DNA from 4 places in the Leptolyngbya sp. NK1-12 genome. Region 4 is predicted to be linked to each of the others. Evidence: riboswitches for the same ligand, from Rfam matches in the RefSeq annotation. Region 4 holds a riboswitch; each other region holds the start of a gene.
What was found. Region 4 has a riboswitch for cobalamin ahead of HJG54_RS12050 (HupE/UreJ family protein). Riboswitches for the same ligand answer to the same signal wherever they lie in the genome.
Positions count from the first base shown of each region.

Region 1: another riboswitch for cobalamin. It lies ahead of HJG54_RS21300 (sirohydrochlorin chelatase); the one in region 4 lies ahead of HJG54_RS12050 (HupE/UreJ family protein).
Region 2: another riboswitch for cobalamin. It lies ahead of HJG54_RS16630 (DUF1636 domain-containing protein); the one in region 4 lies ahead of HJG54_RS12050 (HupE/UreJ family protein).
Region 3: another riboswitch for cobalamin. It lies ahead of HJG54_RS34500 (CbtB domain-containing protein); the one in region 4 lies ahead of HJG54_RS12050 (HupE/UreJ family protein).

Region 1 is NZ_CP053586.1:5,022,811-5,026,200, forward strand. It holds gene ychF (redox-regulated ATPase YchF) at 1-261, opposite strand, end outside; gene HJG54_RS21290 (MarC family protein) at 516-1,142, opposite strand; gene HJG54_RS21295 (hypothetical protein) at 1,694-1,912, shown strand; cobalamin riboswitch at 1,944-2,142, shown strand; gene HJG54_RS21300 (sirohydrochlorin chelatase) at 2,179-3,300, shown strand.
Region 2 is NZ_CP053586.1:3,922,909-3,926,298, reverse strand. It holds gene HJG54_RS16635 (EcsC family protein) at 29-748, shown strand; cobalamin riboswitch at 827-976, shown strand; gene HJG54_RS16630 (DUF1636 domain-containing protein) at 1,476-1,871, shown strand; gene HJG54_RS16625 (LysR family transcriptional regulator) at 2,057-2,965, shown strand; gene HJG54_RS16620 (hypothetical protein) at 2,980-3,276, opposite strand.
Region 3 is NZ_CP053588.1:3,097-6,486, reverse strand. It holds gene HJG54_RS34505 (hypothetical protein) at 452-1,582, opposite strand; gene HJG54_RS34500 (CbtB domain-containing protein) at 1,620-1,808, opposite strand; cobalamin riboswitch at 1,831-1,974, opposite strand; gene HJG54_RS34495 (YnfA family protein) at 2,084-2,407, shown strand; gene HJG54_RS34490 (multicopper oxidase domain-containing protein) at 2,532-3,390, shown strand, end outside.
Region 4 is NZ_CP053586.1:2,866,403-2,869,792, reverse strand. It holds gene HJG54_RS12055 (glutamate-5-semialdehyde dehydrogenase) at 1-622, shown strand, start outside; gene HJG54_RS12050 (HupE/UreJ family protein) at 667-1,359, opposite strand; cobalamin riboswitch at 1,377-1,592, opposite strand; gene HJG54_RS12045 (histidine phosphatase family protein) at 1,859-2,602, shown strand; gene HJG54_RS12040 (isochorismatase) at 2,607-3,390, opposite strand, start outside.

The sequences.
Region 1 (3,390 bases), 2.2 Mb from region 4:
GCCCAAGCCTTCGCCCTTGCTGGCTCCCTTGACCAATCCAGCGATATCGACAAACTCAATTCGAGCCGGAACAATTTCTGCTGACTCTGAAATCTGCGCTAGCACCTGCAGCCGCTGATCCGGAACCGCCACCACCCCCACATTTGGCTCGATGGTACAAAACGGAAAATTTGCTGCCTGGGCCTTCGCGTTGGCCACAACCGCATTAAACAGCGTTGATTTTCCGACATTGGGTAGTCCAACAATTCCAGCTCTTAACATGACTGTTTACAAAGCACAATAATCCAATCTTCAGTTTGACAGGTTTTATTAGTTTTGAGTTTTGAGTTTTGAGTTGGGCAGCGCATTAGATTTCATAAAAGAGCTAGGTATTCTACTTCAAGACATAGACCTTATGGTTCTAGCCAGCTACAGGAGTATACAGAACTCAAAACTACGCGCTCTGCTCAACGGCAGCCCATCGCCAATACGCAAACTCAAAACTTAAAACTCAAAACTTAAAACTCAAAACTCCCCTACCCCCACCCCATCGGCCCAGAGGCCAGAAATAGCTCTTTCAGTCCGCCAACGCCAATTTCAATCGCTAGGGCCGCCAAGAGAAAGCCCAGGAGTTGGGTAGCAATAATGGCCCCTTCCGCTCCGATCCAGCGGTCGATAAAAGCCGATTGCCGCATGATGAACCAGGTCACCAGCATGGCCACTACAATGCCAGCCACAACGCTGATGTAGTTGGAGTAGAGGTTGCCACTGTCGTCGGATACCAGCAGCATGACTGTAGTTAGGGTGCCGGGACCCGCCAGCAGTGGCAGCGCCAGAGGTGTAATCGCCACATCTCGATTCGGCTCGGTAATCGGCTCATCTAGTTTACCTCGGAGCATATCTAGGGCAATCAGTAGCAGCAGCAAGCCTCCAGCCACTTCTAGCGACGCCATGCTGATGTGCAGGTAATTGAGAATCGGCTGGCCGATCAGGGTAAAGGTGATTAAAACCGCCGTCGCCACCAGCGCAGCCCGGGTAATCACGCCATTTCGTTCCTCTGGCTCCATGCCTTTAGTAAGAACCAGAAATACAGGCGCATTGCCCAGTGCATCGGCTAAAACAAAAACGGCGATAAACGCTCTGACGAACAGAGATACATCCATTTACGTAGAGGAAAGAGTCCTTGGGCTTGAGTCAGTTGAATTTGGTGATCCTGTAGGGCCTATAAACGTCTCGCTGACGCCAAGATGTTTGCGCTCTGCACAGGCGATGCGAACGCACTGGCTTGATTGTTTGGTTGAATTACTTAGTATCACACTTTGTATCCAAACCGCTGCTGCCATCTCAACTTGTTCACCCCAATCTTCAATCTGGTCAAAAATCCGATCAAGCTATCAACGTCTATTTCACTAGAGCAAATTATGGGCAAACCGTGGACAAACCATGGGCAAATCGAGGGCAAATCAACAGAAGGCAGGAGCATGGCTGGACAAGACCAGACAAGATCGAATAAATGTAATGATTTCTAGACATAACGTAACAAAAACTTAACAAACAAGTAAACTTATATAGAGCGCATCTGAGCTAAATCGTGGCTTCCTAAGCCATATCTATTTTCGAGAGCTAAATCCAGAGCTAAATCTGGCAGTCGGCTGAATCCGTACTTGTCTAGATGCTCAACTAGAAACGCAGAGACGAAGGGAGTATTGCATCAATGAGTCTTCAGTCCGTCAAGGCAAAGTTGCTGGCAGTTAGCCTGTTTGCTCTATCTGCCTGCGGAACAGTGGCGTTGTTCAGCGCTGTACCGGTGATTGCTCGCATCCTTTCGGATGGTGCTCCGTCCACTCCGCCTCAGTTTCAAGCTTTTCCTCAGCCGTCTGTTCGGCCAACCTTACCACCGTCGAGCCGCTCCAAAACCAATGTCCGCTGGTAAGTATCCCCTCCCCAGGTATGTTTAGCTACAGGCGATGAGATAAGATAGCGGAGCAAACGTGAACAGTAGCTTGAGCGGGAAAGTTTGGTGTAATGCCAACGCTGTGCCGCAACTGTGAGAAAAGTTTTAGGTTCTAAGTTTTAAGTTCTAAGTTAGTCATTCAAAACTCAAAACTCAAAACTCAAAACTTTTTTAAGCCAGAACACCGTCTTGCTGCTTTTTCACTCTATTTCCTGCGTTGCACAGGGAAGGAGTCCGCTCTCTCCATGACTTTTACTAATAGTAATCAGTTGATTCAGGTGTTCCCGGCTGACACCTTGCCCTTCATGCAGTCTAATGACTCGATAGAGCTGTCGCCACTGCCGCTCCAGCGTCCTGTCCTGTTGATTGGGCATGGGAGCCGGGATCTAGAAGGACGCCAGGGTCTGCTCGATTTTGCCACTGCCTATCAAGCGCTCGATTCGTCCCGTCCGGTAATTCCCTGCTTCTTGGAGCTAACCGAACCCACGATTCAGCAAGGAGTTGACCAATGCGTTGAGCTGGGCTACACCGATTTATCGGCACTGCCAATTCTGCTGTTCGCGGCTCGCCATAACAAGTTTGATGTTACGAACGAACTGGATCGCGCCCGCCTGCGCCATCCGCAAGTGAAATTTCACTATGGCCGCCACTTTGGCATCACTCCTGCCTTATTAGACCTGTGGCACACGCGGCTGGAGGAATTAGACCGGCCAGAGTGGAACCCCAGAGGCATCGCTCGGCAAGATACGGTACTGCTGTTTGTGGGGCGTGGTTCCAGCGATCCGGATGCCAATGGCGATGTGTTCAAAATGGCGCGTATGCTCTGGGAAGGCAGCGGCTATCAAACCGTGGAAACCTGCTTTATTGGGATTACCCACCCCCGGTTGGAGGAAGGTTTCCGTCGCGCTCGGCTATACGAACCAAAGCGAATTATTGTCCTGCCCTACTTCCTGTTTACAGGAGCACTCGTCAAGAAAATCTTCATGATTACAGCAGAGCAGCAGGAGTTATATCCAGACATCTCGATGGTTTACCTGCCGGAAATGGGGCTGCATCCCCAGCTATTTCAGGTATTGCGGGAGCGCGAAATCGAAACCCAGCTTGGGCAGGTGCAGATGAACTGCGAAATGTGCAAGTTCCGTCTAGCTGCCGTTGGTCAGGGTGGCCATCACCATCATGACCACGCGCACGACGACCATGCGCACCACCACGACCACTCCGATAGCCCGCGCTCCCATAGCCACAACCCCTCTCATGGTGATCGCCATGCCCACAGTCATGACCACGCGCACAGTCATGACCATCCGGCTAGCGACCCCTACGCTGAGCCAGAGCAATATCATCAACGCATCTGGCAAGTACCGTAAGAAACCGTAAGAAAAGTTTTGAGTTTTGAGTTGGTATGTGGCGTACTTCGCTCTGTCTACCACCGGCAAGACATTTGTGAGCATTTATTG
Region 2 (3,390 bases), 1.1 Mb from region 4:
CTTCGTTCTTCCAATTCCTACCTGCCCTATGTCAACCCCTAACAATCCAATTGACCAATTCAACCAGATGCTGACTGCGGTAACTACCACCGCCGAAACCACAATCATGCCGTTGCTACAGGAAATGCTGGAGCAGGGAACCGAGACTGTGGGCCGGATTGTTACCCCGATTGCCGAAAATCCGGTTGTACAATTCGCCACGAGGGTCCCAGGCGTCAACTGGTTGATGGCGGCTTTGGGGCAGGTGAACGTGGAAAAGGTGGAGCGGGAGGTGGCGGCCCTACGACAACAGTATCCGCTGGAAACATCGGGTGAGATAGCGCAGCGGATTATTGCCGATACTGCCATGAAGGCAGCTGGAGCCGGTCTAGTCACGAACGTTATACCGCCTGCTGCGATTAGTCTGTTGGCCCTTGATATTGCAGCGGTAACTGCTCTACAGGCCGATATGGTCTATCGAATTGCGGCAGTATACGGGTTTTCGCTGCATGAGCCAACTCGACGCGGCGAAGTTTTGGCGATTTGGGGTTTATCCACCGGGGGATCAGGCGTGCTCAAGACCGGGTTGAGCTTGGTTGAAGCAATTCCGCTGGTTGGAGCGGGCATTGGGATTGCCAGTAACGCTGTGTTGATCTACTCCTTGGGGCAAATTGCCTATCGGTTTTATGAAGCGAAGCAAGCAGCCCTTGCCAAATCAGCTCAATCCAAACCAGAAGATGTAGTCAGTCACTCCGATACTCCGGTTTGATAGGCAAAGCGAATAAATTTATTGCAATCGTAAAGCCTGATGAATTCAGATACCCGTTATCCCGCATTGGTGGTATGGTGGTACTGCATTGAGATCGGTTCTGGTGGGGAACAGCCATCAGACGTAAGGGGGAAAATCCGGTGCAAGTCCGGTACTGTCCCGCAGCTGTGAAGGAAGGTGCAAGTAACTTTCCCAGTCAGAATGCCCGCCGATTTAATTCACCGTCTCTCATCTGCGAGGTATAGATGATCTTGACTTCTGCCTTACTTGCTAGTAACAAAATTCAAATCTGGCCTGCCTTACGGTCAGGGGAGCGCTGCACCATCTCTTTTTCAAAGTTTTTTGCACCAATCCGCGAGTAATAGAGCTAGTGCTATATTGAGCGATTACTTAATCGCTGCTTTTGGGCTGACAAATTCGGCTGCGATTAGTGAAGCAGGATGGGTAAATTAGTTATTCAGCATAGTTCACAGATCTATACCCTAGACGATGCAAGCTAATCAAGCAACATGTGCTTGCGTGTGTGCATAAGCATTCTGTCTGCCGCTAGCGAAAAATTGCCAACCGTTTGCTTAATCATCTGTCGCTTGATGATTTTTTTATTAGCTCTAGCCAGCTACTCAGATTGTTCAAGTCGATGCAGCAATGAAAATCAGCTAAAAATTGATCCAAAATTAATTAGAAGTTACACCTAGTTATCAGTTTTGTTTGTTCAATATCATCAACCATGACTCACCACACTTTGTTTGTTTGCACTCTTTGCCGATTTTCTGGAACCAATCAGCCACAGCCTGAATCCCATGGTGCTGGATTAAGTGGAGGCGAACAGCTCTTTAACCAGATCACGGCAGCAGTAAACGAGTGTGATTGGCGTGAGCGCATTCAGATTCAGCCAGTGCGCTGTATGGGCGTCTGTAGTCGCTCCTGTGTAGTAGCATTTGTGGCGGCTGAGAAACTGACCTTCATTTTTAGTGGCTTGTCGCCTCAGCAATCAATTCCAGAACTGATGCAGTTTGGCCGCCAATATACCCACCATCCAACCGGCAATGTGCCCTATGGAGAGCGGCCCGCCGCCATGAAACGCGGACTAGTAGCAGTATTACCGCCAGTACCGCCCGGTTGACCTGAATAAGCTAAAAGCTGCTCTATTGCCTACAAACATCGCACCGAAAACGGGCAGGATACCCGCACTAGCACTATCTTTATCTCATTGGGTGAATGACTGATCGTTTCCCTAGCCACATTCCCTAGCAAGCGGCAGTGGTACACTAGCAACCTCACTAGTAGGTCGTTGCTTAGGTGGTCGCTGTGCCCGTGAAAGCCAATCCTCAAAATCAAATGAAGCTATCCCAACTGCGGATTTTAGTCGCGGTTGCTGAGCATGAGAACTTCACGGAAGCGGCCCTGCATCTAGAGATCTCCCAGTCGGCAGTCAGCCATGCAATTGCAGCCCTAGAAGACCATTTGGGCGTGGTGTTGTTTCTGCGAGGCCGGCATGGAGCACATCTGACCCCGATTGGAGCCGAAATCGTCAAGCATGCCCGCGAAATTGTGCATCGGGCCGATCAGATTAGCAGAGCGGCTGAATTAGCGAGAGGATTGCAGGGCGGACAGGTGCGGATTGCCTCGTTTCGCAGTGTGGCAACCCATCTGCTGCCCTCCGTGATTGCCGATTTTCATCAGCGGTTTCCAGCCATTGCCGTTAGCCTCACCGAACATGATGATTACCCGCAAGTCGAGCAAGCCCTGCGCGAAGGACGAGCCGACATCGGTTTTACCTTAATTCCCGTACATGACAGCGATATTGCCGCCTGGGAAATTTTGAGGGATGAGTTTGTGGCCCTACTGCCTCCTAGCTTTCACCCCAAAGGCGAATCACTCTCCTGGCAAGACTTGGTGACTCAACCGCTGATCATGCCGCCTAGGAGCGATTTAATGATGCAGCAGTTGCACAATCACATAGAAGCACAGGGGTATCCGCTCCAGATTGGCTACGAGGTAGGAACCGATGCCACCATTGTCAGCCTAGTGGCACAGGGGTTAGGTGCGACAATTCTGCCTCGCCTAGCGGCTGAACCAATTCCGGCAGCAGTGCAGATTTATAGTTTGCCGGTACCCCTTTGGCGAGTGATTGGGGTAGCCGTCCTTGCAGAGGCTCTGCACCCGCCTGCAGTCTATGCATTTCTCGACATTCTTAAAAAGCGGAAAGCAGCTTGAGTTGCTGAAAACGCCTACAGCGTCTGATAGTGTCGTTCCTCTAGCCAAACGCGCATTTCATCCATCGATGCTTGCTGAACCGACTGGTTCGTCACCGGATCATAGGCATGCCAAACCACTTGGCCATTGCTGTCTTCATTGCGCCACACATGCGGTTCAGTCGAGGTGCTGAAATAAGCAACCAGACTTTGCCAGATGTGGTTTAACCGAGTTTTCAGCCTCAGAGATACAGCTTTAGAGACAGTGTTAGCCGACGGCTCAGTCAGAAATTCGAGTGCTTGGTATTCTTTCCAGCTCAGTTGCGATTTCATAGTCTAATCTCTTTTAATTCATGATTTGCTCTTGATGCTTTTAGTCTAAAAAACTGTAGCTAAAGATACAAAAAGCAGCCTTTATTGCTTACATGAGCAGATTTGATGGTCACT
Region 3 (3,390 bases), on a different replicon from region 4:
CCAAAGGAACATAACACCCAAGTAGACCGAAAGAATACTAGCGAGAGCAAAAACTTGCCATCACTTAAATTCATGTTATCGAGAACCCCAGTGGAGTAAGGCTGCATAGATAGCAATATGCAAAGTTCCAGCAACGTCGCCCGAAATCTCAGGTTTATGAGCATTGGCAGGAAAGACTAGGAGAAAGATGGTGAGGAAGAAAGCGATTGTACTACTGGCATTATGTTGGCGATGCATAAAACCTCTCCAATCTAAGCAATGACCAAAACCAGGCATTGCTGAATGACACTATGATTTCGTTGGATTGAGGACAGAGAAGGCTTCCAGAAACCGTTTCATAGGCTGATTCAGCAATGACCAAAACCATTGCTTACGAATAAGGAGTATCAGTAGAGCAATGGTTCTTAGACTAACTGGGTTGTTAGACGGCTTAACTTTAAGCGTAGGCAGTTTAACGACCAAACAGTCCAACTGGACGAGAAGACTGTCGATGTAACCAAACGCCAGCTAACAAACTTAGAACAAAAATTCCCGTGTAGTAACTGAGCGAGATAAACCGAATATAGAGAGGAGGTGCAATTCCTTCGACTTCTACTTCGTGGCTCACCCGTAATGTCAAACTACTAGGAGGTGCAATTTTTGCCACAACTTGATGAGGTGCGCCATCGAAAAATTGCTCCTTCCAAGTTAAGTTACCCTGGTTGTTTGTTCTGCCGTAATAGGCAAACATCTGTTTATTATCCTTAAGCGCAATTGCTTCCACATTGACAATAATGTCTGCTTCGGGATTGCCAGTTTTCGCATTGACAACTTGAATGGTTTGGCTTGCAAGCTGTCCGACTATTGCCTGCTGATCGCCCGACAAACGAATCTCAAAATCTTCTGATTTCTGTACAGGTGAAGCTGTTACAGATTGCATTTCCCCATGACTATGAGCAGCTGCAAGTTCCGCATTAATATTGACAAATAAAAGAACCGCGATCGCAACAACTGTAGCAGCACTCAGCAGTAGTCGTATGGGTTGAGGCGCAACCTCACCGTCTCGAACTGTCTGATCACCTCCAATTACCCAGCCGCTAGCAACTCCAACGATCATTAGAATGCCAATCAAAATAGCAGCATTTCTATACTTCGTAGTATTTTCAGGCACTGAAAGCTGCAACGATTGCTCGAATGGCTCAAATGCACCCGCGACAAGAGGTTCTACTTGAGCCTTGAGAGTGTAGTCTCCCCGAATTGGCATCACTTGTTCAAACTCTAGTTTCCCGCTAGGAGCTTTTGCACTGAGTTCGAGCAATTGAGTTCCTTCCACAACTGGGAAGTCAGAGGTGAACCAAGGGGTTTTGACAGGGGTTGAAAGTTGCAGTTGAAACTGCACATTTGATAAGGGCTGCCCCGTTGCATCAACTGCTTGCAACGCAATCCGAACGGGCGCTTCGTCAGGAACCACTTGGCTCAAAAACGGTTCAGTCTGCAACAGCACACTAGGCTGAGACGCATGGGAAGGAAGAGGATTAAACCAGAGGAATACACAAACAAGGCTGGCTGCTAAAGCCACGCCAACATACTTCAAATTTTTCATGACAAATTCTCTAAGTCTGGATCACACTGTAATGACTTTAATGACAGGCAACTGCCGCCGTACCATGTCGTGTCGTGTGCAAAGCGTCATGTACAGGCGGATAGGTACTGAAATACAGCGTCCAGAGAATAAGCGCACATAAACTAGTCAGCAAAGCCACCTGAATCGGAACTGAAAGCGTAACTTGTTTGGTGCGTCTCCAAAGAGAAGTAGAACTAACCATCATCTGTACCTCGCAGATTAATTGACTTATGGGACTAAGTATCGGCGGGCATCCTGACTTAGAGTGTTGATTCTCCTCACAGTTGCGGGACAGCGGTAGATTTGCACTACTCTTTCCCCCTCGCGTCTGGCGGCTGCTCCCCGTCAGAACCGATTGCTTCAGGACTATACAACAGTTTTATGATCTTGGTGAGAAAAATTTAGAATTATTAAGTACTGATGCGATCGCTGTTTGGGTTTACGCTGGGGCTAACCCTCGGCAGTAAGGACTTGAAGACTATGCTCCAATCCCTTTTCTATTTTGTGTTATCTGGTTTATGCGAAATTGGTGGCGGATACCTCGTCTGGCTGTGGATACGCGAAGGAAGGAGCGGCTGGCTTGCATTAAGTGGAATCGTTTTACTCACAGCTTATGGCTTTGCTGCAACCCTTCAACCTGCAAGCTTTGGTCGAGCCTATGCTGCCTATGGTGGAGTTTTCATTATTCTTTCCATCATGTGGGGCTGGCAGGTAGACAAAATTGTGCCCGATCGCCTGGATTGGGTCGGAGCCGCCATTGTCTTAGTGGGTGTTCTGGTGATGATGTATGCACCCAGAGCTTAATAGTTTCTCTCTACTAAAAGTATGAGCATTTGCTAGTCCACTTCGCTTACAAACTTTAATGGCTAAAACCAATCAAAGTGCGCTAACTTGTGGAATTATGAAAGAAATATGAAAAGAAGGGACTATGGATTTGAGCCTCAAACGGCGATCGCTCATTGGTGGTGGTGTATTGGGTGTTGGGGCATTACTGGGTAAGCTTCTGCCCAACAGTGTTTTTGCCCAAACTCTCGCGTCTGCGGACACTGGCATCCCTTCAGGTCATTCTGTGCCGATGCATGGAGGCAGTATGACGATGGGAGATGTAGACAATTCCCGCAATGGGTTTGACCCACAAGCGATCTTGACGGATTGGGAGGTAGGAAACGTCTCGCAATTGCCTGATGGCAAGACGTTGCGCGAGTTTGAAATCTCAATTGCAGAACAGGAAGTTGAGATTGCCCCTGGAGTGGTTTACCCTGCCTGGACCTATAATGGGCGCGTTCCGGGTCCCACACTGCGCGTGACAGAGGGCGATCGCATCCGGATTCGCTTCAAAAATCCAGGTGTTCATCCCCACACGCTTCATTTTCACGGTATTCACTCAGCGCGGCAGGACGGGGTTCCGGGTACGCTCGAAGCATTTCCTCAACAGGAGGTAGTGTATGAGTTTGATGCCAAACCCTTTGGCTGTCACCTTTATCACTGTCACTCTGCGCCATTTAAACGACACCTGCACAAGGGACTCTACGGCGCGTTTATTATCGATCCTGACCCTCAACGACATCCTGATCAACAAGAAAAAGCTCAGTCTCGGTTACTCGGCACTCCGCAAAATGCCAGGTGGCAAGAGTTTCTGATGGTGATGAATGCGTTTGACACTAATTTTGATGACGAAAACGAATTCTACGCTGTCAATACGATTCCGCATGAATTTATGAAACGCCCGATTCGGATCGAGCGCGATCGTCCAGTGAGAGTGTATTTAATTAATGTCACTGAGTTTG
Region 4 (3,390 bases):
GCAGGTGATCCGACAAGCAACGGCTCCCGTATTGCGGACCGCAATTGGCAACTGCTATCTCTACTGGTCGCCCACGGGCAGCCTCGATATCGCCCGCTGGATGATTCTAGACAGCCATCAGACCGAACCGGACCCGGTAAATGCGATTGAGAAGGTGCTGATTCACCGGCAACACAGCTCCACGGCCCTGACCATGCTCTGGAACAGCTTGAAGGATAAGGGCTTTCATCTACGCGGCGATGCAGAACTGGCCAGCGAATTTCCCGATATGTTCTCGATGGTGGCCGATGCGGCGGAATGGAATCGAGCCTATCTGAGCGATACAATCGCCTTCAAAGTCGTGGATAGTCTAGAAAGCGCGATTGCCTGGATCAATCAGCACAGTAGCGGCCACGCGGACTGTCTAGCCACCGAGTCCTACCAAGAAAGCCGCCAATTTGCCACCAGCATCAACAGCGCCATTGCCTATATCAACGCCTCTCCTCGCTTTCACCGCAACCCCAAACGCGGCACCCCGATTGCGCTAGGCATGTCGAATCAGAAAGGGCACCGCCGTGGGTTGATTAGCCTGGAATCCTTGACAACCGTGAAGTATATCGTTCAAGGAAACGGGATTAATTGATGCGATTAATTGATGCGATTAATTGATGCCTAGCCTGAGCCAACCTAAACTGGCAAAACCGTGGCTACAACCTGAGATGCGAAAAAGGCAATCCCAATCCCGCAAATCACCAGACCCGCCGAACGCAAATTCGCTGACTCGCGGCCCGGTTGCCGCAGCAGCCGACGACCTACCCAAAAGGCACTCAGGGCAATCAGAAGCTGAATTGCCGTAAATCCAATCAGATACGAAAGCAACGGCGTCATCTCAGCCCCAAAGATGGCCTCTCCGTAGGCATAGCCGTGGAATAGCCCCGCTAAGGCAGCTAACCCAGCGACCATCGGCAGACTCAGTTTGGTTTGCCGCACCAGTAAACTGCCAAACAGCAGAATCGACCCCGAAACTAGCAGCTCCACCGCCGGTAACGGTACCGAGATCAGATGTAAACCCGTGCCCAGCATGGCGGTCAGAATAAAGGCGATGGGAATCACCAGGCCCATTGGTTCGGTAGCAGCCAACAGCCCCACCGCGACTACAAAAGCCAGGTGATCCAGCCCAATCACTGGATGCGCCAACCCCGACAAAAATCCTTCGACAAAATTAGCCGGTAAGCGGCCTGCCATTGCATGGTGAGCCAGAACCGGCGTTGCCGTCAGCAAAAGACCTGCACTGCTAACCAGCGGCAGCGATAACTGACTGAGCCGGCTCCGTTTTCTAAGTTGAGAACCCATTGAACGACGCATTGAACTACGCACCATCCGTACCTCGCAGATGAAATGAACATGCCACGATTGGCGGGTGTTCTGGCTTGAAAAGTTTTGAGTTTTGAGTTTTGAGTTTTGAGTTGGTGATGCAAAACTTAAAACTCAAAACTCAAAACTCAAAACTCAAAACTTTCTCACAGCTGCGGGACAGCGGCAGACTGACACTGCACTTTCCCCCTTGCGTCTAGCGACTGCTCCCCGCTAGAACCAATCGAGTTTCCTGACTATATCACCTTGGGTGACGGCAAACTAGATTACGTCACAAACCGCACAATTCAGTGAAATGACGTAATAGAGCTTCATGATTCTCCTCAGCAAGCGCTTCAAAAAAAATCAAATTGGCCGTATGATTAACGCAAATTATTCTTAACAAGGTGAGCGGCTGAAAAAACAGTTTCTAGCTCAGACGCTTGTGCTGCGGCCAGGAAACTAGTCAGCTATTGCCTTGTTGCAGCTAACTCTAATGCCAAAAATAAGGTGCCAAAAAACGGTCATGGGAAGCAATAAGATCAAAATTTGGGTGGGTGTGGGCGTTTATTCCTTGCTGGGAGCAGTCCCTGCGGCAGTTGCATCATCAGACAGTCCGTCAGGACATGCGCAGCCACCCCAGGCTGAGATTTTGGTAGAGCAACGGTTAGCCCAAGGCGGCGAAGGCGGCGAAGGCGGTGAAGGGGCGACGCCAACCTTTCAAGATCGCTTGACCGGCGCTGATTTGGTGAATGCATTGCGGCAGGGTGGCTATGTGATTTACTTCCGCCATGCTCAAACCGAAAAAGACTACGCCGATCAAGTTTCCGCCACAATGGGCGATTGCTCAACCCAGCGGATGCTGAGTGAAGTGGGCTGGCAGCAGGCGAGGACGATTGGCAAAGCCTTTCAGAATCTGCAAATTCCCGTCGGTCAGGTCTACTCCAGCGAATACTGCCGCGCTTGGCAGACTGCCGATCTGGCCTTTGGCCGCTATGAAAAACGAGCCGCCCTCAACTTCCCTCCGGCAGAGGAGTACACCGAGGAGCAGGTGCAGCAGATGCGAGCTGCCGTCATGCCGATGCTGACCGCCCTACCTGCTAGCGGCACCAATACGGTAATTGTCGGCCATGATGATGTGTTTGAAGCCGCCACCGGAATTTACCCCGAACCGCAGGGCGTCGCCTATGTCGTCAAACCAGATGGACAAGGTGGGTTTGAGCTGGTCGCCAATCTGTTGCCGGAGGAGTGGGCGCAGCTATCCCAGTAGGCTTTTATAAACGGACCCAAGCCTCGATCGGTTCGGTGGATTTAACTAGATGCATCCCAGCCTCGGCAAAGCGCTGATAGGCCGCATCGGCCTGTTCGGTGAAGTCCACCACATCGGGCACCACCACTGCCGAGGTGCAATCCTCTAGCAGGTACACCTTTTGGGCCAGCTTCGGATCGGTGGCCTCAATTTCGTTCAGCAAATCGGCGACGGTCCAGGCGACACAGTGACTTTTGGCTTGACCGGCAATCACAATCGCATCGAAGCTGAGCAGCCGCTGCAAAAAGGCGCGATTTTCCTGGGCAATTGTCTGCTGGTTTTGATCTACCAATACTTCTGGCTTCAGGGCCGAGTAGTTTTCCGTCAGGGGATTGCCGCCCTTGATCTCAAACCGAGTTTGGCTGCCGCGAGCCAAATTGTGGAAAAAGCAGGCTTCTTCCACCGCAGAGACAATCGCATGCCCAATGCCACCCAGCATCGAATGGTAGGGCCAGATGGTCAGCAAATACTTGTTGGCTTGGCTGAGCTGACGCACGTAGTGGCGGGCATAGGTCTGTAGCTCGTCGTAGTCCTTCCCAAGATTGACGGCAACGGCGGGATTCACCTGCCAGCGGCCCTGCTCCAGATCTTCCAACGAAATCATCGCCATGGCAGGTGGATGGTTGCCCGCTTGGTCAATCCAAAATAGGGAATGGAAAATCTGGGCGGCGGTATGGGTATCCATTGTCAGGGCAATTTCAGTGATTTGGCCCAGGTTGCGGTAGATAAATTCACAGAGGCGGATGTTG